Regions from separate parts of the Streptomyces sp. NPDC107521 genome, predicted to be linked through region 3. Evidence: riboswitches for the same ligand, from Rfam matches in the RefSeq annotation. Region 3 holds a riboswitch; each other region holds the start of a gene.

Evidence for each region. Region 3 has a riboswitch for cobalamin ahead of ACZ7LB_RS02840 (cobalamin biosynthesis protein). Riboswitches for the same ligand answer to the same signal wherever they lie in the genome.
Region 1: it holds a riboswitch for cobalamin, as region 3 does, so the genes downstream of both, ACZ7LB_RS18020 (prenyltransferase/squalene oxidase repeat-containing protein) here and ACZ7LB_RS02840 (cobalamin biosynthesis protein) in region 3, are expected to answer to the same signal.
Region 2: it holds a riboswitch for cobalamin, as region 3 does, so the genes downstream of both, ACZ7LB_RS04500 (ABC transporter substrate-binding protein) here and ACZ7LB_RS02840 (cobalamin biosynthesis protein) in region 3, are expected to answer to the same signal.

Annotation. Positions count from the first base shown of each region.
Region 1 is NZ_JBVKAT010000011.1:11,999-21,744, forward strand. It holds gene ACZ7LB_RS18000 (ECF transporter S component) at 1-705, opposite strand, end outside; gene ACZ7LB_RS18005 (ABC transporter ATP-binding protein) at 753-2,390, opposite strand; gene ACZ7LB_RS18010 (CbiQ family ECF transporter T component) at 2,387-3,553, opposite strand; gene ACZ7LB_RS18015 (hypothetical protein) at 3,550-4,539, opposite strand; gene ACZ7LB_RS18020 (prenyltransferase/squalene oxidase repeat-containing protein) at 4,536-7,334, opposite strand; cobalamin riboswitch at 7,503-7,637, opposite strand; cobalamin riboswitch at 7,731-7,806, shown strand; gene ACZ7LB_RS18025 (prenyltransferase/squalene oxidase repeat-containing protein) at 7,936-9,354, shown strand; gene ACZ7LB_RS18030 (DUF4430 domain-containing protein) at 9,476-9,746, opposite strand, start outside.
Region 2 is NZ_JBVKAT010000002.1:310,505-320,250, reverse strand. It holds gene ACZ7LB_RS04520 (TrmH family RNA methyltransferase) at 1-458, shown strand, start outside; gene ACZ7LB_RS04515 (FG-GAP-like repeat-containing protein) at 793-3,843, opposite strand; gene ACZ7LB_RS04510 (ABC transporter ATP-binding protein) at 4,288-5,076, opposite strand; gene ACZ7LB_RS04505 (FecCD family ABC transporter permease) at 5,073-6,434, opposite strand; gene ACZ7LB_RS04500 (ABC transporter substrate-binding protein) at 6,431-7,477, opposite strand; cobalamin riboswitch at 7,508-7,675, opposite strand; gene ACZ7LB_RS04495 (hypothetical protein) at 8,453-8,614, opposite strand; gene ACZ7LB_RS04490 (hypothetical protein) at 8,829-9,746, shown strand, end outside.
Region 3 is NZ_JBVKAT010000001.1:669,092-678,837, reverse strand. It holds gene ACZ7LB_RS02855 (class II aldolase/adducin family protein) at 58-777, opposite strand; gene ACZ7LB_RS02850 (inorganic phosphate transporter) at 1,014-2,348, shown strand; gene ACZ7LB_RS02845 (hypothetical protein) at 2,392-2,613, shown strand; cobalamin riboswitch at 2,892-3,050, shown strand; gene ACZ7LB_RS02840 (cobalamin biosynthesis protein) at 3,151-4,137, shown strand; gene ACZ7LB_RS02835 (cobyric acid synthase) at 4,134-5,642, shown strand; gene ACZ7LB_RS02830 (putative cobaltochelatase) at 5,716-7,803, shown strand; gene cobO (cob(I)yrinic acid a,c-diamide adenosyltransferase) at 7,803-8,402, shown strand; gene ACZ7LB_RS02820 (cobyrinate a,c-diamide synthase) at 8,396-9,746, shown strand, end outside.

The sequences.
Region 1 (9,746 bases), on a different contig from region 3:
GCGGGCGGCGCGCCGGAAGGTGGTGAGTACCGCGGGTCCGGCGAGCGCGACGCAGACGAAGTTGGTGACCGCGCGACCGGTGTCCCAGCCGAGGGACGTGGCGATGTCGAAGGCGACGTAGCGCTGCCACTGCTCCGTGAAGGGCAGGCCGGGCAGGTAGGCGAGGGAACTACCCGGGTCCAGGGAGAAGGGCCAGAAGGAGAGGTTGAGCAGGAAGCCGAAGAGATAGCCGGACAGGGAGCCGTAGACGGCGAGCAGCAGCACCTCCCGCCGTCCGTCCGCCCGGGGCAGGAAGCCCGCGAGCATGCCGACGAAGGCGCAGCCGAACATCTGGTACGGCATCCAGGGACCGACTCCGCCGGTGATCAGGGCGGAGGCGAACAGGGAGGTGCAGCCGAGGGTGAAGCCGAAGCCGGGGCCGTAGACCCGTCCGGCCAGGACCAGGATGAAGAACACCGTCTCGATCCCGGCGGTGCCCGCGCCCAGCGGGCGCAGGGCCGCGTTGACCGCGGACAGCACTCCGAGCATGGCGAGGGCCTTGGAGTCGATGCCGCCCTCGGCGATCTCGGAGAGGATCACGCACAGGACGAGGACCAGCAGGACGCCGAAGACGAGCGGGGGAGCGTAGTTCGATCCGAAGGTGCCCGGTGCGACGACGAACGGCCAGAAGAAGGCGACCAGGCCCAGGAAGGCGGCCAGGGTCATGACCACACCCGTGCGCGGCGTCAGCCGGATGGCGGTGACGGCCCGGTTCACGTGCTCCCCCCGGCCGTCAGTTCCGCCTCGACCTGCGCCACGGTCAGATACGGCAGCGGGGCGAGGATCTTGGCCGTCTGGGGGGCGAAGACCGGGGACGCCAGGATGATCTCCTCCGCGGGTCCGTCGGCGACGATGTCGCCCTCCGCCATCACGATGACACGGTCGGCGGCGCGGGCGGCGAACTCGACGTCGTGCGTGGAGACGACCACGCTGCGACCCTCGTCCGCCAAGGCGGTGACGATGCCGACGAGCTGGGCCTTCGCCCGGTAGTCCAGTCCGCGGGTCGGTTCGTCCAGGAGGATCACCCGGGGGGCGGCGGAGAGCTGGATGGCGAGGACCAGGGCGAGCCTCTGCCCTTCCGAGAGGTCCCGCGGGTGCGTGGTGCCGCAGATGCCCGGGGCGAGACGGTCCAGGAGGGCGCGGGCCCGTGCGACGGTCCCCGACTCCGAGTCCGCCTGCGCGAGTTCCTGCTCGACGCTCTCCAGGTAGAGCAGGTCGGAGGGGGTCTGCGGCACCAGGCCGACCAGCCGGCGGGCCCGGACGGCGGAGACGGTGCGGGGGTCCGCGGTCCGACCGCCGTCCCCGCCGTCCACCCTCACCGTTCCGGCCCGGCGCGGTCCCGATCCCTGAAGGGCCCAGAGCAGCGAGGACTTGCCCGAGCCGTTGCGTCCCATCAGCGCCGACACCTCGCCCGCGGCCAGGTCCAGGTCGGCCTCCCGGACGGCGGCGACCCCACCGTGCACGACGCTCACGCCGCGCGCCGCAAGCAACCGCGGCCGCTCCTCCGTCCCGCGGTCCCTGACCGGTCCGGGCGGGCGCCCCGTCAGCGCCGCGCGCAGGGGCGCCGCCGCGCGGCGGGCGTCGCGCACGGACAGCGGCAGCGGCGACCAGCCGGCGACGCGCCCCAGTTCCACGATGGGCGGGGCGATCGTGGACGTGCGCAGGACGTCGGCGGGCGGACCGATGAGGGCACGGCCGTCGCCGGAGAGATGGATCACGCGGTCCGCGTACTGGACGACGCGTTCGAGGCGGTGCTCGGCCATGAGGACGGTGACGCCGAGGTCGTGGACGAGGCGGGTGACGGCGGACAGCACCTCCTCGGCCGCGGTCGGGTCGAGGGCGGAGGTGGGTTCGTCCAGGACCAGGACTCGGGGGTGGGCGGTGAGGACGGAGCCGATGGCGACTCGCTGCTGCTGGCCGCCGGAGAGCGCGTGGAGCGCGCGGTGCCGCAGATCGGCGAGACCGAGCAGATCCAGGGTCTCCTCGACCCGTTTGCGCATGGTCGCCGGGGGAATCGCCAACTGCTCCATGGAGTAGGCGAGTTCCTCCTCGACGGTGTCGGTGACGAAGCCGTCGGCGGGGTCCTGGCCGACCACGCCGACGACATCGGCGAGTTCCCGGGGCGGGTGGTGGGCGGTGTCCCGGCCGTCGACCGTCACGCGGCCGTACAGGGTTCCGCCGGTGAAGTGCGGTACCAGCCCGTTCACCGCGCCGAGGAGCGTGGACTTGCCGACGCCGGTGTGCCCGACGACGAGGCAGAGTTCGCCCTCCTCCACGGTGAGGCTCACCTCGCGCAGCGCGGGCCCGGGCGCGTCGTCGTACTCGATGGTGACCTGGTCGAAGGTGATCACGCGGAGGCGGCTTTCCGGTCGGGGGGTCGGTGCGCGGCGGGCGGCGGGGAGAGGAAGCCGGCGGTACCGGCGAGCAGGATCGCGGCGGTCGGCACCAGCGGCAGGCCGGGCCAGGTGAGCGGGTGGAACACCGGGTTGAGCTGCGCGGGGTCGTAGCCGAGGCCGGTGAAGAGGAGCGCGGCGGCGAGGACTCCGCTGCCGGCCACGGCCCATTCCGGCAGGCGCCACGGATCGGGGCGGTAGGCGGTGCGGGTGACGCGCCGGCCACCCAGCCGCAGGCCCGCCAGGCACAGCAGGGCACCGGCCCCCATGGCCGGCAGCCCGAGGAGGGCGGGCGCGGTGGCGTCGAGCAGCCCGTACGCCCCCGCGCACAGACCGCACATGCCGAGCAGCATCAGCGCGCCGGTGATCCGGCGCGAGCGGGGCGTTGCGGAGCCGGCCCGGCCGTAGCCCCGGCAGTCCATGGCGGACGCCAGGCGCAGCGAGCGTTCGAGGGCGTCCTCCAGGACGGGAACCACGATCCCGCGCAGCGCCTTCAGCCCCCGGGACCGGCCCGCCCTGAGCCTGCGGGCGCGGGCGACGCGCTGCACGCTCTGCACCAACTGCGGCGCCACGCTCATGGCGACCGTGACGGCGGCCCCGAGTTCGTACAGCGCGCCGGGGAGGACACGCAGCGCGCGCTTGGGGTTGGCCAGGGTGTTGGCGGCGCCGATGCAGCACAGCATGCAGGCGAGCCGCAGCCCGTCGGTCGCGGCCGACAGCACCGCTTCCAGGGAGACCGGCCCGCCGATCCGGATGCCCGCGTACCAGTCCGGTGTGGGGACCCGGGGGAGGGAGAAGAGGAAGTGGTCCCGGGGGGTGATACCGGTCGCGAACACGGCGCGGAAGACGACGCGGATCGCGACGACCGTGAGCGCGAGGTACAGGTAGTACGCGAAGCCGCGTGCCCAGGGTGCCTCGGTGCGGCGGACCGTGACGACATGGCCCAGGACGGCGAGGACGAGGAGCAGCAGCAGGGGGTTGTCGGTGCGGCTGACGGCGGTGGCGAGGGCCAGGGCCCAGATCCACCAGGCCATGGGATGCAGTGTGCGCGGCAGGCGGCGGACCCCCTTGCGGGTCGGCGGGCCGGACACCGCGGCGGGTGGCCGGGCCGTCGCGCTCACCGGGTGCCGCGGCGCCTGTGGGCCGCGTGGACGGCCGCGCCGCCGATCAGGGCGACGAGCGAGGCTCCGGCGACCACCGGCACGATCGACCCGGAGTCGTGGGGGGCGTCGGTCGCCGGGGCCGCGTCGACGACCTCCGGGCCCCGTATCGGTGCCGCGAGCGCGGAGGGGGCCGCCGTGCCGGTGGGAGAGGGCGAGGGTGTGGGGCTCGCGCTCCGGCTCGTCGCGGGGCGGGACGGTTCGGGTTCCGCCGGCCCGGGCCGGGTCCCGGGGTCCCTCGGCTCCGCGGAGGCGGGCGCGGGCTCCGCGGGGGCGGAGGGCGCGGGCTCGGGCGGCGCCGGCGGGCGCCGCTCCGGCGCCGGGCCCGTACCGGCCCCCGGTGGCGGGGCGGGTGCCCGGTCGGTGGAGGGAGGCCGGTCCGTGTCGCCGACCGGCCGGGTGTTGTGGGCGCGCAGCTGGTCCGGGGTGACCGTGGGCCTGCCCTCGGTCCCCCCGATGTCGGTGCCCCCGTAGACCCACAGATCGACGCTGCCGGGCCCGGGCCGGTAGAGCATGGCGCCGAGCCGGCTGTACTCCCAGTCGTTCCGGCCGGGGTCGGCGTGCCAGTACGACCAGTAGGCGGAGGCGGGAGGGGTGAGCACGCAGTCGTCCTCGGCCGGGGTCGGGAACTGCCTGCCGTCCCGGTAACCGCTGTAGCCGATGCGGCAGATGAACGCCGGCCCGTCGTGTCCCGTGCCGGTGGTGCGCCAGCCGCCCTGGTTGAGCAGTTCGTAGCCGGTCGTGGGCGTCGTGCCGCAGGACCGGAAGAGGGGACCGCCCCAGTCGCTGAAGTCGACCGCGAGGACGGCGCCGGAGGTGGTCGTGCAGCGTCCCATGGGCTGCGGTGCGGCTCCGGCCGGGGCCGCACCGCCGGCGACCGCGGCGGCGGTCAGGCCGAGGGCCGCCGCCGCCCGTGCCGTCGTCCGTGCGGAGCGCGAGCGGATCACCGCTCACCCCCCGCCGCGGCCCTGCGGCGGGCCAGGACCGTGCAGCGCCAGCCGGCCAGCACCATGAGGGCGGCGAGGACGGCCAGGAGCCCGGCCTGCGCACCCGTGGAGGCGAGGGCGCCCTTGCCGCCGGACGCGCCGTACCCGCCCCCGGGATCGTCCGGGGTGACGATGTCCGGTGCCCCCGCGCCTCCCGTGCCGCCCGGGGTGACGATCTCCGGGGTGACGATCTCCGGTCCGCCGTCGCCCGGTCCCGGCGTGGGCTGCGGTGACGTACGGGTCAGATCGCGTTCCAGCGTGCCGAAGGAGATGCCGGTGGCTCCGCTCACCGCCTGGGTGGAGGCACGGAGGTCGGAACCGCGCTGTCCTTCCCGGGCCACGTTGAAACCGCCGTCGGGGTTCTGCTGGGAGGCGAGGAAGGCGCGGGCCCGGGCGATCTCCCCGGTGTACGCGGACGCGTCCAGGGAGAGTCCCTGCACCGCGAGCGCGGCCGAGTTGACCGAGTTCCCGGCCGCGCCGGGGAAGCCCCCGCCGGGGAGCTGCTGGGACGCGATCCAGGCCAGCGCCCTGTCCACGGCCCGGTCCGCCCCGCTGCCGCCGGCCAGGCTGAGGGCCATGGCGGCGATCGCGGTGGAGTCCACGTCGGAGTCGTCGGTGGCCGGTACCAGGCTGGGCCAGGCGCCGTTGTCCCGCTGGAGAGCCGTGAGATAGGCGAGCGGTTCGCGGGCCGCTCCGGTCTCGCCCGCGCGGAGCTGGGCCATGACGGCCAGGGACTGTCCGAAGACGGAGGGCGTGTAGGTGTAGGCGCCCTTGGCGGCGCAACTGCGGTCGGGCGCGGTGCTCGGCCCGGCGCACACGGCCCTGCCGAGCGCCGCGACGAGGTCCTGACCGCCGAAGTGCCGCGGGTCGCGGCCGACGGTCTCGGCGAGCAGCGCGGCCTTCCCCAGGGAACCGCCCAGCACGTGGGGCGTGCCGATGCCGGTCCAGTCGTGGAGGGTGCGCCCCTCGCCGTCGGTGCCCCGGTCGTCGAGGAAGTCGACGATGCCGCGCAGCCTGCCGTCGGACAGTCCGGTCGCGGCGAGCGCGTAGGCGCCGTCGATGGTCAGCCCGAAGTCGGCACGGACGGAGCCGGGGCCGGACGTGTAGTACCGGCCCTGCTTCAGGAGGTCGGCGCCGGTGAGGTAGGCGACTCCCTTCGCGAGGTCGGGACCGTCACCCTCCGGCGGGGTGGCCGGGTCCGTGGCCGGGGGCGGCGATGTCGGCGGCCGCGTGGCGGGGGGAGGTGACGTCGGCGGCTGGGTGGCGGGGGGCGGCGATGTCGGCGGGTCGGTCGGACCGGTCCGTTCGGTGGTCAGGGTGACCAGGCTGGTGCGGACTCCCGCCAGGACGGCGGCCGGCGTCGGGTGGAGCGCCGGATCGGTCGCGCCCTCCTCGAAGCCGAAGCCGCCGTCGGCGAGCTGCTCGCGGGAGAGCCAGGCGACGGCCGCGTCGGCGCGGTCCCCGTCGCCGAGGACGCGCAGGGCCTGTGCCGCGTACGCCGTGGCGTGGACGGAGCCGCTGGTGGCGCCGGTGTACCCGGGGAAGGCGCCGTCCTGGCGCTGGGCCCCGGCCAGGTAGGCACGGGCCCTGGCGACGGCGTCGTCGTGGCCGCCCGCCCTGCGCAGGACGAGGGCGACGAGGGCGGTGGTGGCGGGGTCGCCGTCGCAGTACTCGCCGGGGCGGATGAGGATGCCGGTGACTCCGCCGTCACGGCACTGGACCTGGGTGAGCCGCTGCACGGCCCCGGCCGCCGGGGTGGCTCCGGCGCGCAGCAGGGCCAGGACCGACAGCGCCTGCCCGTCGGTGTATCCGGCGTTGCGGAAGTCGCCCCTGGCGGTGCAGCCGGGTGTCGGTTCGCCGGATTCGGGGCCCGCGGCGCACACATGCGCCGACAGGTCGCCGATCAGGTCGTGGCCGCCGACGTCGCGGGGGTCCGTCCCCGTGCTGGAGGCGAGGAGGGCCAGGCGGGCGGCGGCGGTGGCGTCCGGGGCCCCGCCCGCGCCCTCCGGGTAGGCGTACTCGCCCGCGTGGGAGGCGAGGAAGGCGGTGACCCTGCGCAGGGCGGGGCCGCTTCCGGCCGCGGCGAGTCCGTAGGCCACCTCCGTGGTGAGGAGGTGGTCGGGGGTGTCGCCGCCCTCGGGGACGACGTGGTCACCGTCGGTCAGCCGGCTCTCGAGCCAGGCCGCCGCGGCGGCCACGTCGATCGCTCCCGGCGTTCCCGTCGGGGTTCCGGGGCCGGGGGTGCCGCCGGTGCCCGGCCGGACGTCGTCGGGGCTGAAGTCCGGCCTGCCCGTGCCGCCGTACACCCAGGCGTCCACGTCGCCGTCCTTGAGCCTGCGGTCCATGGCTCCGTACTGGCTGTACGACCAGTCGTCGCGGCCCGGTGAGGCGGTCCAGTAGGACCAGTAGGCGTTCGCGGGCGGAGTGAGGACGCAGCCCTCCTGGGCGGGGGTCGGGTACCGGGTGCCGCCGTTGAAGGAGCCGTGGCCGATGCGGCAGATGAACGCCGGACCGTCGTGCTCGGTCCCGGCGGTGCCGAACCCGCCCTCGTGGAGCAGGTCGTAGCCGGTGCTCGGCGTCGGATCGCAGCCCCGCACGACATCACCGCCGAACGGCCCGAAGTCGACGGCGACCACCGCGCCTCGGGTCGCCGTGCACGCTTCCGCCCGGTCCGGCCCCGCGACGGCGGACGTCGTGGTGAGGAGGGTCACGGAGGCGGCCACCAGCACCAGGAGGGCGACAGCCAGCGCGGCCACCGGCCCGGGTGCCGTACCCGCCCGTGCGTCGTGTCGTCGCTGGCTCCCCACCGCGGCCCCCTCGTTGCCTTCCGGCGCGGACGGTGAACGTGGGTGAGGGCTCCCGGGCAGGGGAATCCCCGCGTACGGAAGCCGGTCGCACCACGCCGTAGTCCGCGACGGCGTCTGTTGCTGATGAACGCTCCAGGTGTTCCGGCTCGCCCGGCGTCTGCCGGGCCCACGGTTGCGGGTCAGCGCCGGATTCTCACCGGCTTCCCCTGGAACTCAAGGCGTATCAGCGGGATTTGAGCATGCATCACCGATCGCGTCAAGACGGCCGCGGGCCGGTGCGGCGGTTCTCCTGAGCCGCTGTGGCGGCCCGGACGCCCGTCGGGTACCGTCCCGGTCTGCCGAGTGGGGGAACCCGGTGGGAATCCGGGGCTGACGCGCAGCGGTGTGGAACGGCAGGGGGCCGTTCCGAGCCCGAATGCCCAGGCGGCACAGCACTGGAAGCCGATCCACGCGTCCCGGACGGCGGCCACACCCGCTGCTTCCGCCCGCGCACCGCGCTGCCCGGCGACAGCACGGGGACCGGTCGGCGTCCCCGTCCCAGGAGCAGGCCTTGTCCCGTACCTCTTCTCCCTTCCTCCGTCGCTCGGCCCTGGCCGCGGTGGCCGCGGTCGGCGCCCTCGCGCTGACGGCGCCGCCGGCCGCCGCGACCACGACACCCGCCCAGATCGCCACCTCGAAGACCAACGGCGTCGCTTATCTCAAGTCCCTTCAGGCGGCGGACGGTTCGTACGCCGGCCCGGGGCTCTCCAACGAGTGGGCGTTCAGCGCGCTCGCCGCCGCCGGAACCGCCGCCGTGGACGTGACGCCCGGCGGTGACCCGAGCAGGAACGCGAGGACGGTCTACCGCAACCTCCTGTCCACCGGCGGGTGGCCGTCCGCGTCCCCGGTCGTCACCGACTACGAGCGGGCCGCCCTCAACGCCTACGCCGCCGGTGTCGACCCGGCCCGGGTCTCCGCCTCCCGCAACCTGATCGCCGACATCCACCGCTACTGGCAGACCGCCGAACCCGGCTACTTCGGCCCGTCCGGCAACTTCAACGGCACCGTCTTCGCCGCCCTGGCCCTCAACGGCGCCAGGACCCCCTCCGGTCAGCTCCGTGTCCCGCAGGCGCTCCGCGACGCGATGGCCACCCGGATCCGGGCCAACCAGCACAACGACGGCGGCTGGAACTACGGCAAGGCGGAAGGCAGCGCCACCGAGCTCGCCAAGACCTCGGACATCGACATGACCGGTGCGGCCATGGCCGCGCTGTGCGTGTCGGGCGTGCCGAACACCGACGCCGACATCGTCCGGGCCAGGGCCTTCCTCAAGAGCAAGCTGGTGGCCGGCAGCGGTGCCTTCAACGCCATGTTCGGTGTCAACACCAACTCCAACGGCTGGGCGGTCTCCGGACTGAACGCCTGCGGCATCAACGCGCAGACCGGTGACTTCCTCACCGCCATGGGCAGGACCCCGCTGGACTTCCTGATCGCCCAGCAGTTCAACCCGGGCGGCGGATTCAGGTACCTGCCCAGTGACACGGGCCCGTCCGCCTACGCCTCCAGCGACGGGATGAGGGCCGTGGCCGGCGCGGGATTCACCGCCGCACCGCCCGCACCGGTCACCCCGGGGGCGCCGCAGTGGGTCGGAGAGGGCTCCTTCACCTCCGGTACGGCGGCGACGCTCGCACTGACCGTGGACGACGGTGCGGGGGGCCTCGAGGTGTGCTCCGTCACGCTCACGCCGACCGGGCCGACGACCACCCTGGGCGCGGTCCTCGACGCGGCCCGGACGGCGGCCACCCCCGCGGGCTGTGTGACCTCCGTGGCGCCCTCGTCCGGCACGGGCGCCGTCACCTCCCTCAACGGCAAGGCCGGCGGCGGTTCCGGCACGTGGAAGGCCAGCCTCGACGGCTCGTCCTTCGCCGCCGCGGCCCGGGGCACCGCCGTGGGCGTCGGCGACACGATCGCCCTGCGCTGGGGGGCCTGACACCGGCGGGGCCGCGGGGAGCGCCCGGACCGGCTCCCCGCGGCCCCGCGTCCGCGGGGCCCGCACGGCGGGCTCGTCGCCGGCCCCGCCGTGCGCGCGACCCGGACGGGATGACGTTCCGTCAGAAGGCCGTCCAGGTGAAGGCGACCTCGTCCCCGGCGACGAGCCCGAACTGGCAGCCGCCGACCGGTGTCGAGGTGCCGTTGACGGAGATGTTCCAGTAGGCGCCGCCCCCGCCGCTGACGTTCCCGATGGTGTCCACCGAGAAGTCGTCGAAGGACGGGTACCACGTGCCGTCCCAGGTGAAGCCCCTCCGGTGGGCGGCGTCGTCGAGCGCGGCGGTCGGTGTGGGCACCGCACTGGCGTGGGCGCCGCCGTTGGTGCCGTCGCAC
Region 2 (9,746 bases), on a different contig from region 3:
CCCTGGTCATGGTGGCCGACGGCATGGAGATCCCGGGGAACCTCGGGACGCTGATCCGCACCCTGGACGCGTGCCGGGCGGACTGCCTGGTGCTGACCAACCGCCGCACCCGGCTCACCCACCCCAAGGTGTTCCGGGCGAGCCAGGGCATGGTCCTCACCCTGCCGATCGTCGAGTTCGACTCCCCCGAGGAGGCGGTCGACTGGCTGAAGCGCAAGCGCTTCGACGTGTACCTCGCGGACACGGAGAACGCCCGGAGCTACCGCTCCTACCCCTACGAGGACCGCCGTACCGCCTTCGTCCTCGGCGCCGAGCGCTACGGGATCCCCAAGGCCTGGTACGACGCCGGGTTCAAGCGGGTCTTCATCCCCATGATGGGCTCGGCCGACTCGCTGAACGTGTCGATCTCGGCCGCCGTCATGCTGTTCGAGGCGCGGGCCCAGAAGGAGGGCTGGTAGCCCCCGGCCCTGCCCGGCCACCCTGCCCCTGCCCCCCGCCCTGCCCCCGGTCACGCCGCCCCGGCTCCCGGTCAGGCCGCCCCGGCCCCTGGTCAGGCCGCCCCGGCCCCGGTCGTCCCGTCTCCGCCCCGGCTCCCCGGCTCCGGCGCGGCCCGTGACGCCCCCCGGCCCGTCGGTCGCCCACCGCCCGCCGAACTGCCCACCGCCCGTGCCCCGGTGGGAGGGACCGCCGCACGGCGAACGGGCCCGGACCTCCGGAAAGGGGGCCGGACCCGCGCGTCAGGACCGTTGGGGGCGGCAGGGCGGCAGGGCGCCGCCGTCCCCCGGCGTACCGTCAGAACAGCCCCTTGTACCCCTTCCAGCCCGTGGCGATCTTCGTGCGGCTGCCGAAGGACCCCTTGCCGTTGCCGTTGTTGCGCCAGAGGACGCCGGAGGTGTCGCGGCAGACGATGTCCGCCCTGCCGTCGCCCGTGATGTCGCCCACGCCCACGATCGCGTTGTACGAGGCCCCCCACTTGGAGAAGACCTTCACCCGGGGCTTGAACGTGCCCTTCCCGGTGCCGTCGTGGCGCCACAGGGTGTTCGACGCGTCCTGCACCAGCAGGTCGCCGTGGCCGTCGCCGGTGAGATCGCCGGCGCCCACGATCTTCTTGTGGCCCTTCCACTTGGAGGCGACCTTGACCCGGGCGGAGAGCTTGCCCGCGCTCGTCCCCTTGAAGAGGTAGAGGTCGCCGGTCGACGCCTGGCGGGCGAGCAGGTCGGGCCGGCCGTCCCCGGTGATGTCGCCGGGCGAGGTCAGCAGGTCGTACTGGTTCCAGCCGCTGCCCAGCGAGGTGTACGGGGTGGAGGGGGTCACCGCCGCCCCGCACGCGGGCCGGTAGCCGCGCAGGGTGCCCCCCGCGAACCGGACGAGCACGTCGTTGCAGCGGTCGCCGTCCAGGTCGCCGAAGGGCACCGCCTTCACCGTGGCCGGCCAGCCGGAGCCGGACCGCTTCCCGGTGAACGTCCCCCTGCCCGTGCCGTACTGGTACGTCAGCCCGCCCGTGCCGTTCAGCGTCAGCACCTCGCCGAAGCCGTCCGAGCCGATGAAGTCGCGGTGGGCCGGGGCGGCGCCGGTGACCTTGAGGGTGCCCGACCTCGTCAGGGCCGCGCCCCGGCCGTCGGCCGGGGTGACGGTCAGCTTCCAGGTGTGGGTGCCGTTGGGGACCAGTCGTCCGGCGGTGTTCCGGCCGTTCCAGGACGGGGTCACCACACCGCGCGCCGGACCGCCGGTGAGGGTGCGCACGGTCCTCCCGGACCGGTCGGCGACCACCAGCTTCCAGGAGGCCGCGGGCTTGTTCAGCCACCACTTCGGGCTCCACGGCGCGGTCCCGCCCCGGACGTCCGCCGAGGCGGCGACCACCGCGTCGCGCTGGACGAGGGCGGAGACGGGGACCCCGCCGGGGGTCAGGCGGACGGAGCCGTCGTCGCGGAGCTGGGCGATCACCCCGGTGTAGGGGTCGACCTCCCAGTCGGAGCCCTCGGCCTTCGCCACGACGCGCGTCACGGGGGTGGCGCCGCGGACGTCGACCACCTTCACGTTCCCGCCGTCGGACGTCGCGACGAAGCCGTCACCGAGCCGGGCGGCGACCCGCCGGCCGCCGGGCTGGAAGACCACGTTGCGGCGGGTGACGGTGTCGTAGACGCCCTGGCCCTCGTTGTTGATCGCGCAGGCCCAGAGCACCCAGCGGCCCACGGCCCGGACGTCGTCGAGCAGGCAGCCGCGTCCCAGGTACACCGACGGGCCCGGCCGTCCGGTCAGCACGTCGACGGAGTCGACGCCGCCCCCGGCCCGCAGCCACAGCGTGGTGCCCCAGAGCGCCGCCACGGACCCGGTCGTCGTGTACACGGTGCGTCCGGTGTCGAGGTCGACGACCCGGGTCTCCGCCGTGCCGGTGGAGGCGTTGGCGCGGCCGGTCAGCGCGGCGAACCGGCCACTGGCCGCGGTGGCCGTCAGATAGGTGCGGGAGCCGTCGATCCGGGTGCCGGGCATCTTCTGGGAGGGCCCGAGGACCCGGGGCTGCGCGCCGGCGTCCACGCCGTGGCCGGAGACGACCGTCCTGCCGTCGCCGGTGTCGAGCAGGACCGGTCCCCTCGCCGGGTAGTTCTCCAGCGGGACCCGGCCGCGGTCGGCGCGCGTCCCGGTCGCGGCGGACCCGGCCGCCCCGGTGTCCCGGGTGTGCAGATACGTCCAGTCGCCGACCGGGTCGTTCTCCACCGTGGTCAGCCGGCCCTGGGCGAGGGTGAACCGGGAGACGGCGCGGACGGTCCGGCGGGGGTGCGCGTCGGCGATCCGGCGCACCGTCACCCCGCCGCCCCGGGCGGCCTCGACGAGGTGCACGCCCCAGCGATCCGTGTCGGGACCGCCCGCCACCAGGAGCCCGCCGGCGGGGGTCGCCACGGCCCGCCGCGACGTCCTGGCCAGCAGGGTGCGCGGCGCGGAGCCGTCCAGGGGGACGGCCTCGACGCGGGAGACCGCGCGGTCGGTGGAGTTCCGGCCCAGCTCCGCGACGTTGCGGGAGACGATGACCGAGCCGCCGACCAGGCCCAGCACCTGGGTGACGTCACCGACGGGCACGGACCGCACGGGGGCGGCCGGGTCGGCGCGGGAGGCGGCGTACAGGGTGCCGTCGTAGAACCACACCAGGTGGGTGGGGCCGAGCGCGACGAGGTGGTACCAGCTCGGCACCTGGTACGGCAGGCGGACGACGCGGCCCCGGTCGGCGTCGAGCCATCCGGTGACCTGGCTGCCGCCCGCCTCGTAGCGCACCACCTGGCCGTGCGCGTCGGCCGCGCCGATGGCGGGCCACAGGGTGGCGCCGGCCGGCACGCCCTCCACCGCGCGGTCGGCGACGGAGCCGTCCTCGCGCGCGTCCAGCAGGTGCCAGGAGCGGCCCGTGCCGGGCGTCCCGGACGTGGTGACGACGGTCGACCCGAGCGTGCTGAAGTAGGAGTGCCCGTCCGGGAGTCCGACGACGGTGACCTCGCCGGAGGCCATGTCGCGCAGGGTCACGGTCCGGGCGGCGGGGTCGTGGTGGGCGACCACGTCCGAGCCCGCCCCGGTGGCCGGGTCGGCGTACCCGTCCCCGCCGTCCGGGTCGACGACCGTGTCGGCGCCGTCGTACGTCGTCCACAGCCGGCCGCGCCCCCGCTCGTGGCGCAGGAACCCGGAGGGCCCCGCGCTGAGCAGGTCCGTGGCGGGGACCATGGCCGTGGCGGCCGGGACGATCGCGTCACCGGCGGCGGCCGCGTGCGCGGAGCCCGCCGGGAGGGTGCCGAGGCCGAGGGCGAGCGTGAGGGAGACAGCGGTGGCGGTGGCGCCTCGTAGAAGGGCACGTCTGCCCATGCGGGGACCTCTCCGGGACGGTGGACGAAGCCGTGGAGGACCGCGCGCACACCGTCGGACGGCGGGCCGCGGAGCGGCGGCACCGCGCGGGACGTACCGGCACCCCCCCCAGGCGAGTGGCCGGATCCTAGCACCCCGCACCCGTCTGACCTGCGGCTGGTGCGCCGGGGCGGGCCGCCGGGAGGCCGGAACCGGCCCGTCCGCGGGGGCGGTGCGGAAGGGGCGCGGGGCGGGGCATGACGGGGCGTGACCGGGGCGCCCGCAGGGGCTCGGGGAGGGGAGCCGCGCGCTTCCCGGCACGGCCGCCGTCCGGCAGGCCCCGGTCCTTCCTCCGGTCCGGCACGCGCCGGTGCCCTCCGTCCCGCCCCGGCCACCGCCCTCCGCCCCGGCCCGCCCCGTCGGGCGCCGTCGGGTGCCCAGCGCCGTCCGGCCCGCGTCCGGCCGTCAGCCGTCCCCCGCCTCCTCCGGGAGGAACGTCACCTGCGGTGCCCCCGTCCGGGGATGGACGGCGACCTCCGCCGCGACCCCGTACACCTCGGCCAGCAGCCGGGGGGTGAGCACCTCGGCGGGCGGGCCGGAGGCGGTGACCTCGCCCCCGGACAGCACGTAGAGGCGGTCGCAGTAGTACGCGGCCAGGTTGAGGTCGTGCAGCGCCAGCAGCACCGTCGCGGGCAGCCGGCGCAGCGTGCCCAGGACGGACAACTGGTGCCGGATGTCCAGGTGGTTGGTGGGTTCGTCGAGCACGAGGAGGGCGGGCCGCTGGGCGAGGGCGCGGGCGATGAGGACGCGCTGGCGCTCGCCGCCGGAGAGCCGGTCGAAGGGCCGGTCGGCCAGGTGGACCGCGTCCACGGCGGTGAGCGCGGAGCGGACGAACGCGGCGTCCTCGGGGGTGTCGCCGTCGAGCAGCCGCTTGTGCGGGGTCCGGCCCATCGCGACGACCTCGCGGACGGCGAGGTCGAAGTCGGCGGCCGGTTCCTGCACCACCGCCGCGACGGTCCGGGCCAGCCGCCGCACCGGCAGCGACCAGGCGTCCTCCCCGTCGACCAGGACCCGGCCGGAGCCGGGCCGCAGCACCCGGTAGACGGTGCGCAGCAGGCTGGACTTGCCGCTGCCGTTGGGACCCACCAGGCCGATGGTCTCGCCCGGCCGGGCGGTCAGGCTGACGTCCCGCACCAGGGCGCGCGCCCCGGCGGTCAGGGTGACGCCGTCGAGGGAGAGCCCGGCCGCGCTCATGCCGCCCCCCGGCCGGTGCCGCGCCGGGCGTCCCTGCGCATCAGCCACAGGAAGAACGGGCCCCCGCACAGCGCCGTGAGCACCCCTACGGGGATCTCCAGCGGGGCGGCGACGGTGCGCGCCGCGATGTCCGCCCAGACGAGGAAGACCGCCCCGCCGAGCGCCGCCGTCGGCAGCACCCGGCGGTGGTCGCCGCCGACGAACAGCCGCACGATGTGCGGCATCATCAGGCCGACGAACCCGATCGGCCCGGTCGCCGCCACCAGGACGCCGGTGACCAGGGAGAGCAGGACGAACATCCGGGCGCGGAACCGGCCCACGTCCAGCCCCATGGTGGTGGCCGCCTCCTCCCCGGCCAGCAGCAGGTTCAGCCGCCGGGCCTGCGCCATGAGCACCCCGAGCCCGAGCAGCAGGGCCGCGCAGGGCAGCCACAGGGTGTCCCAGGCGACCCCGCCGAGCCCGCCGAGGGTCCACGCGAGCACCGCGCGGGCCTCGTTGCCCCGGTCGGTGGTGAGCAGCAGCAGGTCGAGGACCGCGGTGAGCACCGCCGCGACGGCCACCCCGGACAGCACCAGGCGGGCGGAGGTGATCCGCCCGCCGGTGCGCGCGGTGGCGTAGACGAGGACCAGCGCGGCGAGCGCGCCGAGGAACGCGGCCAGCGGCAGGGAGACCGGGCCGAACAGGGTGACACCGAAGACGATCACGGTGACCGCGCCGAGGGAGGCGCCCGAGGAGACGCCCAGCAGATAGGGCTCGGCGAGCGGATTGCGCACCAGGGCCTGCAACGCGGTGCCGACCACCGCGAGCCCGGCGCCGGTCACCGCGCCGAGCAGCACCCGCGGCGCCCGGACGTCCAGCACGATGGTCTCCCGCGCCCGCGGCCAGTCCGGTTCCCCCGGGGCGGCGCCGAGCGCGTGCGCCACGATGCCCCACACCTGGCCCGGCGGGACCCGCACGGAGCCGACCGCCAGGCCCGCCGTGAGGGAGACGAGGAGCAGGGCGCCGAGCACGAGCAGGGCGACGGCCGGGGCGGTACGGCGCGCGGCGGGCTCGGCGGGCTCGGCGGGGTCCTGGGCGGGCCCGGTGCCGGGGGCCTCGGCGGCTCCGGTGCCGAGGTTCTCGGCGGTCCCGGTCCCGGTCCGGGTGCCGGTGCCGGTGGGCCCCGGTGGGGATCCGCCAGGCCCCGGCGGGGGACCGGTGGGCTCCTGTGGGGGACCGGTGGGGTCGGGGGCCGGTTCCGCGCGGTCGGGGTCCGGGGCGGCGCGGTCCGGGTCCGGCCCGGAGGGGTCCGCGTTCCGCCCGGGGGTCCGCCGCCGTCCTCCCCCCGGGGCCCGGGCCCCGGGGGCGGCGCGGGTCACCGGAAGCTCTCGGGGTGCAGCCCGCGGGCCAGGTCCTCGACCGCGTGCGCCGAGCGGATGCCGACCAGGGTGGCGGTCAGCGGCAGGACGACGAACCGCTTGTCCCGGATCGCGGGCACGTCGGCGAGCGCGGGCTGGGACAGCAGGAACCGCTTCTTCCGCTCGACGCTCCCGGCGCTGTCGTCGGCGTAGTCGTAGATGGCGATGACCTCGGGGGCGCGCGCCACGACCTGCTCCCAGGAGACGTCGCCGAAGACGTCGTCGAGGTCGGCGAAGACGTTCCGGCCGCCGGCCAGCCGGATCAGTTCGGTGCCCAGGCTCCGGCCGCCCGCGGTGAAGGCGGTCTTGTCGCCGCTGTCGTACACGAAGACGGGCACCTCGGGCTCGCCGCGCACGGCGGTGACGGCCCCCTCGACGCGGTCCTCCAGGTCGGCGACCAGCTTCCCGGCCCGGTCCGGGACGCCGAAGACGGTGCCGATGGTGCGGATCTCGTCGTAGGTGTCCCGCATCGTCACCCGCTTCCCGCCGCAGTACTCGCGGTTGAGGTGGGTGTTGATCCCGGCGTCGGCGAAGGCCTTGCGGGACCGGCCCTGGCTCTCGTCGAAGGCGCTGGCGTAGCCGCCGTAGACGAGGTCGGGATCGGCCTCCAGCACGGTCTCGAACGACGGCTCCCGCGCGGCCAGTTCCGGGACGGCCGCGTACTCCTCGGCCAACTCGGGCAGGACGGCGGAGTCGGGGAAGGCCGTGCCGACCATGCGGTCCGCCAGGCCGAGGGAGAGCATGAGCTCCGCCGGGTGCTGATGGATGGTGACCACCCGGGACGGCGGCCGGTCGTACGTGGTGCGCACACCGCAGTTGTCGACGGTGACGGGGAACCCGGCGGCGGGCCGGGCCGCCGGCTTCCCGTCGCCGTCGTCGGCCGGTCCGCATCCGGCGAGCAGGGCGACGGCCGCGGTGAGGGCGGCGGCCGCGGCACGCGCCGGGCGGCGCCGACGGGCGGGGGTGGAAGAGGACAGGGGGGCATGGGGCATGCCGTCGTACACGTAGAGCCTCCTGGGGAGTCCGCGCTCCTCGGAATGGGCCCGCGACGGACCAGTGTCCTGACTCCCGGGTCGACGCCCCTTCGCACACGACGGTGTGCGGAGCGGACGCGCTCCCCGGTCACAGTGGCGGGACCGTGCCGGACTCGCACCGGCTTCCTGACTCCCGTCGCGGCGATGACCTGGCGATAGTACGTTTCCCGCGTTCGGCGCCGACAGGGTGGTCGGGCCGGGGCCCGGCCCGGCCGCGCGCGGGGGCGGCCGGCGAGGGGCCCGGGGCGTGCGCGCCGGGGCCGTGCCCGGCCCCGCCGGGCAGCGGGCCCGGGGCCCGGCCGGGGAGCGGTGCGGGACCGGCCGTCGGGCTCGGGGGCGGGGTGCGGGTCCGGAGCCGGGACGCGGGCGCGGGGGTGCCGGGACGCGAGTGGGCGGGGGTGGCCGGTGGTCCCGTTCCGGCCCACGTGCCCGCGCCCGGTGCGGCGGCTCCGCGCTTCCGGCGGCGGCCGGCCCCGCGCCGGTCCCGGTCCGGCGACGGCCTGGACACGTGCGGGCCCGGACCCACCGTGCCCGGACCCACCGTGCCCGGGACCCCGCGCGGGCCCCCACCCGGCGACGCGCGGCCCCCGTGAGGGCCCGGACCCACGGTGCCTCAGGTGCCGCGCGATTCCGGAGCCGTGATGCCCCGGCCGCCGCGCGGTTCCGGCGGCAGCCTGGTCCCGCGGGCCGGGCGGCAGGCGGCTCGGCCCCTGGTCCCGCGGGCCGGGCGGCGGCCCGGAAACCCGGGGCGGCGGCCCGGAAACCCGGGGCGGCGGCCAGGGGCCCCGGGTGTCGGGCAGCGCACCCGGGCCCGGCCTCCCGCCCCGGGGGCCGGTGGCGGACCTGCCCCCGGCCCCTGCCCCCGGCCCCCTGCCCCCGGGTGCCGGGTGCCGGGTGCCGGGTGCCGGGCGGTGGCCGGAACCCCGGACCCGGCAACGGCCCCGGCTACCCGCTGTGGTCCTCCCACCAGGCCCTCAGCCAGGTGACCGCTGCGGCGCCGAGCGCCCCGGTGGCTCCCAGGAGCGCCCGCTGGCAGAGCCGCCGCCAGAGGGGCGGCGGGGCCGGTGGCGGGGGCTGTTCCCGCACCGGGGCACCGTGATCGTTCATCTGCGTGTTCCTCCCGCGTGTGTCGGAGTTCTCCGTGGGCCGGCCCGGACCCCAGCGTGCCGGGGCGCGGGCGCCGCCGGGAATCCCCTCCGCGTTGACACCCGAGGTCGGCAGCGGGCCGACCGTTGCCGTTCGTGGATGGCAACGGAAGCTCGCCGCCGGAAGCCCCAACGGACGTGATACTGGGCCCTGTTGAGGGGACGGTGGGTGGAGCATGGGCACACGGGACGCGGTGGGCGCGGCGCGCTTGGCACCGCTCGGGGAGGACCTCGTACCGGAGAAGCGGGCCTTCGTCGAGGACCTGCGGATGATCTTCCTCCGGCTGGGGGTGAGCGTCCGGCGGTACGCCGCGCGGCGGCACGTGGACCCCAGCACCCTGACCCGCTACCTGAAGGGCGACCGCCTCCCGGGGTGGGACTTCGTCGCCACCCTCGTCGCCGACCTCCGGGAGGAGGGGATGGCCCTCACGCCCGAGGCGGAGCAGCGGCTGCGGGAACTGCACCGCGAGGCGCTGCGGTCCAACAGGCCGGCCGGGAAGCGGCAGAAGCTGGAGGACCAGCTCGCCCGGGCCGACGAGGAGGCCCGGCGCAAGCAGGCGCACGCCCAGGCCCTGGAGGAGGCGCTGCACGACCGCGTGCGGCGGCTGTCCGAGGCGGAGGCCCGCAGCCGCGCCCTCGCCGTCGAACTCGACCGGCGGACACAGGCGCACCGGGCCGAGATCGACGTGTGGCAGGGCGAGTACGAGGAACTGGGCCGCGAGTGCCGGGACCTCCGCCAGGAGATCACCTACCTGGAGGAGGTGCTGGCCGTCACCCGCGCCGAGCTGATCGCCGCGGAGAACCAGTGCTGCGTCCTGGAATCGCAGCTGGAGACCGTGCAGGAGCTCTGGGAGGAGGCGGCGGTCGTCCCGTCGCTGATGGCGGCGCTGGAGGCCACCGACCGCACCGCCTCGGTGCCGGAACTGGTCAGTGTCGTCGGCGACCTGGAGTCGCGGACCCAGCGCGCCATGGCCAGCGAACTGGTCACCTCCGTCAGCAGGACCCGGCCGGTCCAGGAGGTCGGCGCCCTGCTGGCGGGCCTGGACGGGGCGGGACTGGGGGCGCACGCCCAGGCGGCGCTGCCCGTCCTGGTG
Region 3 (9,746 bases):
CGGCACGGCGCCGCGAGCCCCTCCCCCTACCTCCCCTCCCTTCCCCCCGACGGTCCGTCAGGGGCGTTGCCCGTAGGCGGCCAGGCGCCGGGAGACCTCCGCGAGGTCGGCCTCCGTGAGCAGGGTGGGGGCGCGGCCGGGGACGGAGGAGGCGGTCAGCCAGAGGCGGCACATCCACTCCAGCTGCGCGGTGCGGTCGTACGCCTGGTCCAGGGTGGCGCCGTGGGTGAGCGTGCCGTGGTTCCGGAGCAGGCAACCGGTGCGGTCCGCCAGGGCGTCCAGCGTGTGCGCGGCGAGTTCCTCGCTGCCGAAGGCGGCGTAGGGGGCGACGCGGACCGCGCCGCCCAGCGCGGCGGCCATGTAGTGGACCAGCGGCAGCTCGGTGACGAGGGTGGAGACGGCCGTCGCGTGGACGGCGTGGGTGTGGACGACGGCGCGGGCGTCGGTGGCGCGGTACACGGCGAGGTGCATGGGCAGTTCGCTGGTCGGGACCAGGGTGCCGAGCACCTGCCGCCCGTCCAGGTCGACGCCGGTCGCGTCCCCGGCCGTCAGCCGGTCGTAGGGCACCCCCGACGGCGTGACGAGCACGGTGTCCCCGACCCGTACCGAGACGTTCCCGGAGGTGCCGACCACCAGTCCGTCGGCCACCGTGCGGCGGGCGGCGGCGACCAGGGCCCGCCACGCCTCCGCCCGTTCGGCGTCCCCCGCCGCCCCCGGTTCCGGTTCCGGCCCCGCGCCGGGTTCCGGTTCCGCTCCCGCACGCTGCGGTTCGGTCACGATCGCGCCTCCTCCCGGGTGCCGCCGGGCACCCCGTCGCCCGCCCCGGCGGGCGGTCCCGCGGCGATCCTGCCAGCGGCGTCTCCGGAGAGCACCGGCTCGCGCACGCGGCGCGTCCGGCCGCGGAGGTCCCGGCCCCGTTTTCGGACACCACGACGCCCTATCCAGTTCATCTTCCGTTCACCATGGTTACCTAGGTTCGTCGCGCCAATGACCTCGAACGATTGCCTGGGTAAATGGAAAGCTTCTCGCTGATCCTCGCGATTGTGGTGGTAACCGCACTCGCGTTCGATTTCACGAACGGTTTCCACGACACCGCGAACGCGATGGCAACCACCATTTCGACCGGTGCGCTCAAGCCCAAGGTTGCGGTGGCCATGTCCGCCGTCCTCAACCTTGTCGGCGCCTTCCTCTCGGTGGAGGTCGCCAACACGATCTCCAAAGGTCTCGTCGACGAGACCGGCATCCGTCCCGAGGTCATCTTCGCCGCCCTGGTCGGCGCGATCCTCTGGAACCTGCTGACCTGGCTGGTCGGCCTGCCGTCCAGTTCCTCGCACGCCCTGATGGGCGGTCTGATCGGCGCCGCCGTCGCCTCGGCCGGCCTCGGCGCGGTCCACGGCGGCGTGCTCGTCACCAAGGTGCTGCTGCCCGCCGTCGCCGCCCCGATCGTCGCCGGCGTCGCGGCGATGCTCGCCACCCGGATGACCTACCGGCTCGGCCGCCGCGCCGACGGCCGGGCCGCCGAGAAGGGCTACCGCGCCGGGCAGATCGCCTCCGCCGGCCTGGTCTCGCTGGCCCACGGCACCAACGACGCCCAGAAGACCATGGGCATCATCACCCTCGCGCTGATCGCGGGCGGCGCCCTCGCCCCCGCCTCCGACCCGCCGGTCTGGGTCATCCTGTCCGCGGGCCTCGCCATCGCGCTCGGCACCTACCTCGGCGGCTGGCGCATCATCCGCACCATGGGCAAGGGCCTGACCGACCTCCAGCCGCAGCAGGGCTTCGCCGCCCAGACCAGCGCCGCGACGGTCATCCTGGCCTCCTCCCACCTCGGCTTCTCGCTCTCCACCACGCACTCGGTCTCCGGTGCGGTGATGGGCGCCGGCCTCGGCCGCAAGGGCGGCGTGGTCCGCTGGTCCACGGCCACCCGCATGTTCGTCGCCTGGGGGCTCACCCTCCCGGCCGCGGCCCTGGTCGCCGCGATCGCCGAGTGGGTCTGCCGCCTCGGCGACTGGGGCACGGCCGCGGTCGCGGTCTTCCTGATCGCCGCGAGCTTCGCGATCTGGCGGATCTCCCGGCGCGAGGTCATCGACCACACCAACGTCGTCGACGGGCACGGCCACGGCCACCACCACCCGGAGCCGGAGCCGAACGGGGTCGTCACCCAGGCCATCGCCGCCGTCACCCCGCCGCCCACCGACGCGGCCGTCGAGTGCCTGACCGCCGACGCGCTCGCCGCGGACGCCCTCGCCGCCGACGCGCTGGCCGCGGAGATCCCGGCCCCCTCCCCCGCCGTCCCGGCCGCCGCCGAGGCCAAGACCCCCTCCGCCTCGGCACCCACCGCCGTCTGAGCCCGCGTCCGGGTCCGCCCGGGAGCGAAGGAAGAGAACCACCATGCAGATCGACTGGGCAGCCCTCGGCTCCGTCTTCGGGGTCAGCCTCGTGGTCACCGTGGCCCTCGTGGCCCTGTTCACCCTCGGCATCGTCGGCCTCTCCCACCGGGAGCGGGCCGCCGCCCAGGGCGAGCCGGCGACGCTCGCCGTCACCGCCGCCTACGCCTGCTTCGCGGCCTGCGCCGCGGCGGTGACCTACGGGATCTACCTGATCGTCGCCTGACCCGGCGTCGGCGAAGGGGCGCGGGGGCGTACGGCGGGACACCGTCGTACGCCCCCGCGCCTCTTCGCCCTTCCCGCGCGCCCGGCGCCGCCGTTCCCCCGCGCCGCCGTCCCCGCGCGCCCCACGCCCGTCCGCCGGCCCCGTACGCCCCGCGCCGCTCCCGTGCGTCCGCGGCGCCCCGGCCCGCCCGTCCCGCGCCGTGCGCGCCGCGTCCGGGGCCCGCGCGCCGTGTGGGGCTTCCCACACTCACCCCGCGCAGGTCAACGGCGAGTTGACGGGCCTTCGCGGACCGTGGTGGACTTCCCGGTGCCATTACGGCGGCTGGAGAGGAAGCCGGTGCGATTCCGGCGCGGTCCCGCCACTGTCACCGGGACGGCACGCGCCACGCGGTGCGCGCGGTCCCGGGAGCCAGGAACTCCCACCGCCGGTTCCGTCGAACCAGGGCGTGGACACCCTGAGTGAGGACATACCGCCATGCGCGCCCGACGCCCCAGGTACCCCGGCACCCCGCTCCCCCGCCCCGCGACCGGCTGAGCCGTGCGCGCCGAACGCGTCTTCGCGTACGGTGCCGCCGCCGGCCTCCTCGGTGACCTGCTCCTCGGCGATCCCCGCCGCGGGCACCCCGTCGCCCTGTTCGGCCGTGCCGCCGGTGCCGTGGAACGCCGGCTGTGGCACGACCACCGCGGCTGGGGCGCCCTGCACACCGCCGTGTGCGCCGGGGGCGTCGCCGCGCTGGGCACCGCCGCCGCCCGCGCCGTACGCCGCTCCCCCGCCGCCTCCGTCGCCCTGACCGCCGCCGCCACCTGGGCCGTCGTCGGCGGCACCTCGCTGGCCCGGGAGGCGCGCGCCGTCGGCCGCGCCCTGGAGGCCGGGGACCTCGGCGCCGCCCGGGCCCGGCTGCCGCACCTGTGCGGGCGGGACCCCGAGGCCCTGGACGCCGACGGGATCGCCCGCGCCGTCGTCGAGTCCGTCGCCGAGAACACCTCGGACGCGGTGGTCGGCGCCCTGGTGTGGGGGGCCGCGGCCGGGGTGCCGGGGCTGCTCGGCTTCCGCGCCGCCAACACCCTGGACGCCATGGTCGGTCACCGCTCGCCCCGCCATCTGCGGTACGGCTGGGCCTCCGCCCGCCTCGACGACCTCGCCGGATGGCCCGGCGCCCGGCTGACCGCCGTCCTCGCGACCGCCTCCGGCGGCGATCCGCGCGGCGCCCTCCGCGCCTGGCGGGCCGACGCCGGACGCCACCCCAGCCCCAACGCGGGCCCGGTGGAGGCCTCGTTCGCCGGTGCCCTCGGCGTACGGCTCGGCGGCACCCTCTCCTACGCCGGCCGGGTGGAGCACCGGCCCGTGCTCAACGGCGCCGCCGGGCGCCCCGTCCGGACCGGCGACATCGACCGGGCCGTACGGCTCTCCCGGCGTGTGGGCTGGCTGGCACTGGGCGTGTGCGCGGGCGCGCGGCTGCTCGCGCACCGGGTGGCCGCTCCGGGCCGCCGCGCCGCCGGGCCCCGGACGGGGGGCCGGTCATGAGCGGTGGTCTCCTGGTCGCCGGCACCACCTCCGACGCGGGCAAGAGCGTCGTCACCGCCGGGATCTGCCGCTGGCTGGTGCGGCAGGGCGTGAAGGTGGCCCCCTTCAAGGCGCAGAACATGTCGCTGAACTCCTTCGTGACCCGCGAGGGGGCCGAGATCGGCCGGGCCCAGGCGATGCAGGCGCAGGCCTGCCGGCTGGAGCCGACCGCGCTGATGAACCCGGTGCTGCTCAAGCCGGGCGGCGACCGCAGCAGCCAGGTGGTCCTGCTCGGCCGGGCGGTCGGGGAGATGAGCGCCCGCGGCTACCACGGCGGACGCCAGCGGCAGTTGCTCGGCACCGTCCTCGACTGCCTGGCCGAGCTGCGGGCCACCCACGACGCGGTGGTCTGCGAGGGCGCCGGCAGCCCCGCGGAGATCAACCTGCGCCGCAACGACATCGTCAACATGGGGGTGGCCCGGGGCGCCGGACTGCCCGTCCTGGTCGTCGGGGACATCGACCGCGGTGGCGTCTTCGCCTCCTTCTTCGGCACGGTGGCCCTGCTCTCCCCCGAGGACCAGGCGCTCGTCGCCGGGTTCCTGGTCAACAAGTTCCGCGGCGACGTGAGCCTGCTGGAACCCGGCCTCGGCATGCTGCGCGGCCTGACCGGCCGCCGGACCTACGGCGTGCTGCCCTTCCGGCACGGGCTCGGCATCGACGAGGAGGACGGCCTGCGGGTCTCCCTGCGCGGCACCGTGCGGGAGTCGGCCGTCGCCCCGCCGGTGGGCGAGGAGGTGCTGCGGGTCGCGGTGTGCGCGGTGCCGCTGATGTCCAACTTCACCGACGTGGACGCGCTGGCCGCCGAACCCGGCGTGGTGGTGCGGTTCGTGGACCGTCCGGAGGAGCTGGCGGACGCCGACCTCGTCGTCGTGCCCGGCACCCGGGGCACCGTCCGCGCCCTGGAGTGGCTGCGGGAGCGGGGACTGGCCCGCGCCCTCGTCCGCCGGGCCGCCGAGGGCCGCCCGGTGCTCGGGGTGTGCGGGGGCTTCCAGGTCCTCGGCGAGGAGATCGAGGACGACGTGGAGAGCCGCCGGGGCCGGGTCCAGGGGCTCGGCGTCCTGCCCGTGCGGGTCCGCTTCGCCCCCGCCAAGACCCTCGCCCGGCCGGTGGGCGAGGCCCTCGGGGAACGCGTCGAGGGGTACGAGATCCACCACGGCGTCGCGCGGGTGACGGGCGGCGAGCCCTTCCTCGACGGCTGCCGGTCCGGGCAGACCTGGGGCACCCACTGGCACGGCTCGCTGGAGTCGGACGGCTTCCGGCGGGCGTTCCTGCGCGAGGTCGCCGCCGCCGCCGGACGCCGCTTCGTCCCCGCCCCGGACACCTCGTTCGCCGCGCTGCGCGAGCGGCAGCTGGACCTGCTGGGCGATCTGATCGAGGAGCACGCGGACACCGACGCGCTCTGGCGCCTCATCGAGTCCGGCGCCCCTCCCGGACTCCCCTTCGTTCCGCCCGGGGCACCCGGGTGAGCCCCGCCCCCGGGCCCGCGCCGCACGGTGCCGGGCCCCGTCGCCGTACCCCCTTCGAAGGAGTGACCGCCGCGTGAGCACGCCCTATCCGTTCACCGCCGTCGTCGGCCAGGACGACCTGCGGCTGGCCCTGCTGCTGAACGCGGTCTCCCCGCGGGTCGGCGGGGTCCTGGTGCGCGGGGAGAAGGGGACCGCCAAGTCGACCGCCGTACGGGCGCTGGCCGCGCTGATGCCGCGCCTCGCGGTCGTGCCCGGCTGCCGCTTCGCCTGCGACCCCGCCTCCCCCGACCCGTCCTGCCCCGACGGCCCGCACGGCTCGCCCCCCGCGGCCGAGCGCCCCGCCGCCCTCGTCGAACTGCCGGTCGGTGCCTCGGAGGACCGGCTGGTGGGGGCGCTGGACATCGAACGGGCCCTGGCGGAGGGCGTGAAGGCCTTCGAGCCGGGCCTGCTCGCCGCCGCCAACCGGGGCATCCTCTACGTCGACGAGGTCAACCTCCTCCACGACCACCTCGTCGACCTGCTGCTGGACGCGGCGGCGATGGGCGCCTCGTACGTCGAGCGCGAGGGCGTCTCCGTCCGGCACGCGGCGCGTTTCCTGCTCGTCGGGACGATGAACCCGGAGGAGGGCGAGCTGCGTCCGCAGCTGCTGGACCGCTTCGGGCTCACCGTGGAGGTGTCCGCCTCGCGCGATCCGGAGCAGCGGGTGGAGGTCGTCCGGCGCCGCCTGGCCTACGACGACGACCCCGCCGGTTTCGCCGCGCGCTGGGCCGGGGAGGAGGCCGCGCTGCGGGAGCGGATCGTGGCGGCGCGCGCCCTGCTGCCCTCGGTGCGGCTGGACGACACGGCGCTCCGCCGGATCGCGGCGACCTGCGCGGCGTTCGAGGTGGACGGGATGCGCGCGGACATCGTGATGGCCCGTACCGCGACCGCGCTCGCCGCGTGGGCGGGGCGGACCGAGGTGCTGGCCGAGGACGTGCGCCGGGCGGCGCTGCTGGCCCTGCCGCACCGGCGCCGCCGCAATCCCTTCGACGCCCCCGGGCTGGACGAGGACCGGCTCGACGAGGCCCTGGACGAGTTCGGCGACGACGACCCCGATCCCGGGCCGGACGGCCCCGGCGGTCCCGGCGGTCCGGAGGGTCCGGGCGGACCGCCGGAATCCGACGGCGGCGGGCACGGGGACAGCGCGCCCTCCGGGGACAGCGCGTCCTCGGGGGACGGCGGTGGCGCCGGGGAGACGGGTGACGGCGCGGACCCCGGGGCCGGTGGTCCGGAGGGCGCCGGGGAGGGGCCGCGGCCTCCCGGCGGGCCCGGCGCGGGCGAGCAGGCCCCGGCGCGGGCCGCCGATCCGTTCCGGACGAAGGTCCTCAGCGTGCCCGGCCTCGGGGACGGCGCCGCCGGCCGCAGGTCGAGGGCGCGCACCGAGCAGGGCCGCACCACCGGCGCCCGCCGCCCCCGGGCCACGCTGACCCGGCTGCACCTGTCCGCCACCGTCCGGGCCGCCGCCCCCCACCAGCGGGCGCGCGGGCGCGGCGGCCCCGGGCTGGTGGTGCGGCGGGACGACCTGCGGCAGGCGGTGCGCGAGGGCCACGAGTCCAACCTCGTGCTGTTCGTCGTCGACGCCTCCGGTTCGATGGCGGCCCGGCGGCGGATGGGCGCGGTGAAGGGCGCCGTCCTCTCCCTGCTGCTCGACGCCTACCAGCGGCGGGACAAGGTCGGCCTGGTGACCTTCCGCGGCACGGCCGCCGAGGTGGCGCTGCCCCCGACCTCGTCGGTGGACGCGGCGGCGGCCCGGCTGGAGTCGCTGCCGACCGGCGGGCGCACCCCGCTGGCCGCCGGGCTGCTCCGGGCCCACGACGTGCTGCGGGTCGAGCGGCTGCGCGACCCCGCGCGCCGGGCGCTGGTCGTGGTGGTGACCGACGGACGGGCCACCGGCGGCCCCGACCCGCTGGCGCTGTCCGCGCGGGCCGCCCGGCTGTTCGCGGCCGAGGGCACCGCCTGCGTGGTCGTGGACTGCGAGACGGGCCCGGTGCGGCTGGGGCTGGCCGGCCGGCTCGCGGGTGACCTGGGCGGCACGGCCGTCACGTTGGAGGAGCTGCGGGCGGACACCATCGCCGGGCTGGTCAGGGATGTCCGGGAGACCGGGACGAGGAGGGCCGCGTAGTGCCGAAGGGACAGCCGAGCGTCGTACCCGAGGACGGGCTGACGACCCGCCAGCGGCGCAACCGCCCGCTGGTGATGGTCCACACGGGCCCGGGCAAGGGCAAGTCCACCGCCGCCTTCGGGATGGCGCTGCGCGCCTGGAACCAGGGGTGGCCGGTGGGGGTGTTCCAGTTCGTCAAGTCCGCCAAGTGGAAGGTCGGCGAGGAGAACGCGCTGCGGGCCCTCGGCGCCTCCGGCGAGGGCGGGACCGTCGACTGGCACAAGATGGGCGAGGGCTGGTCCTGGGTCCAGCGCGACGACCAGATGGACAACGAGGAGAAGGCCAGGGAGGGCTGGGAGCAGGTCAAGCGGGACCTGGCCGCCGAGCGCTACCGCCTCTACGTCCTCGACGAGTTCGCCTACCCGCTGCACTGGGGGTGGATCGACACCGACGAGGTGATCCGGACCCTCCGCGCCCGGCCCGGCAACCAGCACGTCGTCGTCACCGGCCGCAACGCGCCCGCCGCGCTGCTGGACTTCGCCGATCTGGTGACCGAGATGACCAAGGTCAAGCACCCGATGGACGCGGGCCAGAAGGGCCAGCGGGGCATCGAGTGGTGACCTCCCCGTCCGTGCCCCGGCTGGTGGTCGCCGCCCCCTCCTCGGGCAGCGGCAAGACCACCGTCACCACCGGGCTGATGGCCGCCCTCACCGCGCGCGGGCTGTCCGTCTCCCCGCACAAGGTCGGCCCGGACTACATCGACCCCGGCTACCACGCCCTCGCCACCGGGCGCACGGGCCGGAACCTGGACTCCTACCTGTGCGGGCCGGAGCTGATCGGGCCGCTGTTCCTGCACGGGGCGCGCGGCTGCGACATCGCCGTCGTCGAGGGCGTGATGGGCCTCTACGACGGCGCCGCGGGCGAGGGGGAACTCGCCTCCACCGCCCAGGTCGCCAAGCTGCTGCGGGCACCGGTGGTGCTCGTGGTGGACGCCTCCTCGCAGTCGCGTTCGGTGGCGGCGCTGGTGCACGGCTTCGTGAGCTGGGACCCGGAGGTGCGGATCGGCGGGGTGATCCTCAACAAGGTCGCCTCCGACCGCCACGAGGAGCTGCTGAGGGAGGCACTGGAGCACGTCGGGGTACCGGTCCTCGGCGTGGTGCGGCGCGCCCCCGAGGTCGGCACCCCGTCCCGGCACCTGGGGCTGGTGCCGGTCGCGGAGCGGCGGGCGGCGGCGCTGGACGCCGTGGCGGCGATGGCGGCGCGGGTGTCCGCCGGGTGCGACCTGGAGGCGCTGGTCGCGCTGGCGCGCGGGGCCGGGCCGCTGTCCTCGCCGGTGTGGGACGCGGGCACCGCGCTCGCGGACACCGCGCCCGCCGACGCCGCGCCCGTGCCGGACGGCACCGGGGCCGGGGCCGGGGCCGACGGAGTGCCGGGGTTGCCGGGGGCGCCGACGGTCGCCGTCGCCGGCGGGCCCGCCTTCACCTTCTCCTACGCCGAGCAGAGCGAACTGCTCACCGCCGCCGGGGCCGTCGTCGTCCCCTTCGACCCGCTGCGGGACGAGGCGCTGCCGGACGGCACCCGCGGACTGGTCGTCGGCGGCGGCTTCCCCGAGGTGTACGCCGCGGAGCTGTCCGCCAACGAGCCGCTGCGCGCGGCGGTGGCGGCGCTGGCGCTGGGCGGCGCCCCCGTCGCCGCCGAGTGCGCCGGGCTGCTGTACCTCTGCCGCGAGCTGGACGGGCGGCCCCTGTGCGGGGTACTGGACGCCTCGGCGCGGATGTCGGAGCGGCTGACGCTCGGCTACCGGGACGCGGTGGCCGTGACCGATTCCGTCCTGGCCGCCGCCGGGACGCGGATGCGGGGGCACGAGTTCCACCGGACGGTCGTGGAGCCGGGGGCCGGGGCGGCTCCGGCGTGGGGGCTGCGCGGGCCCGGACGGCGCGTGGAGGGGTTCGTGCGGCGGGGCG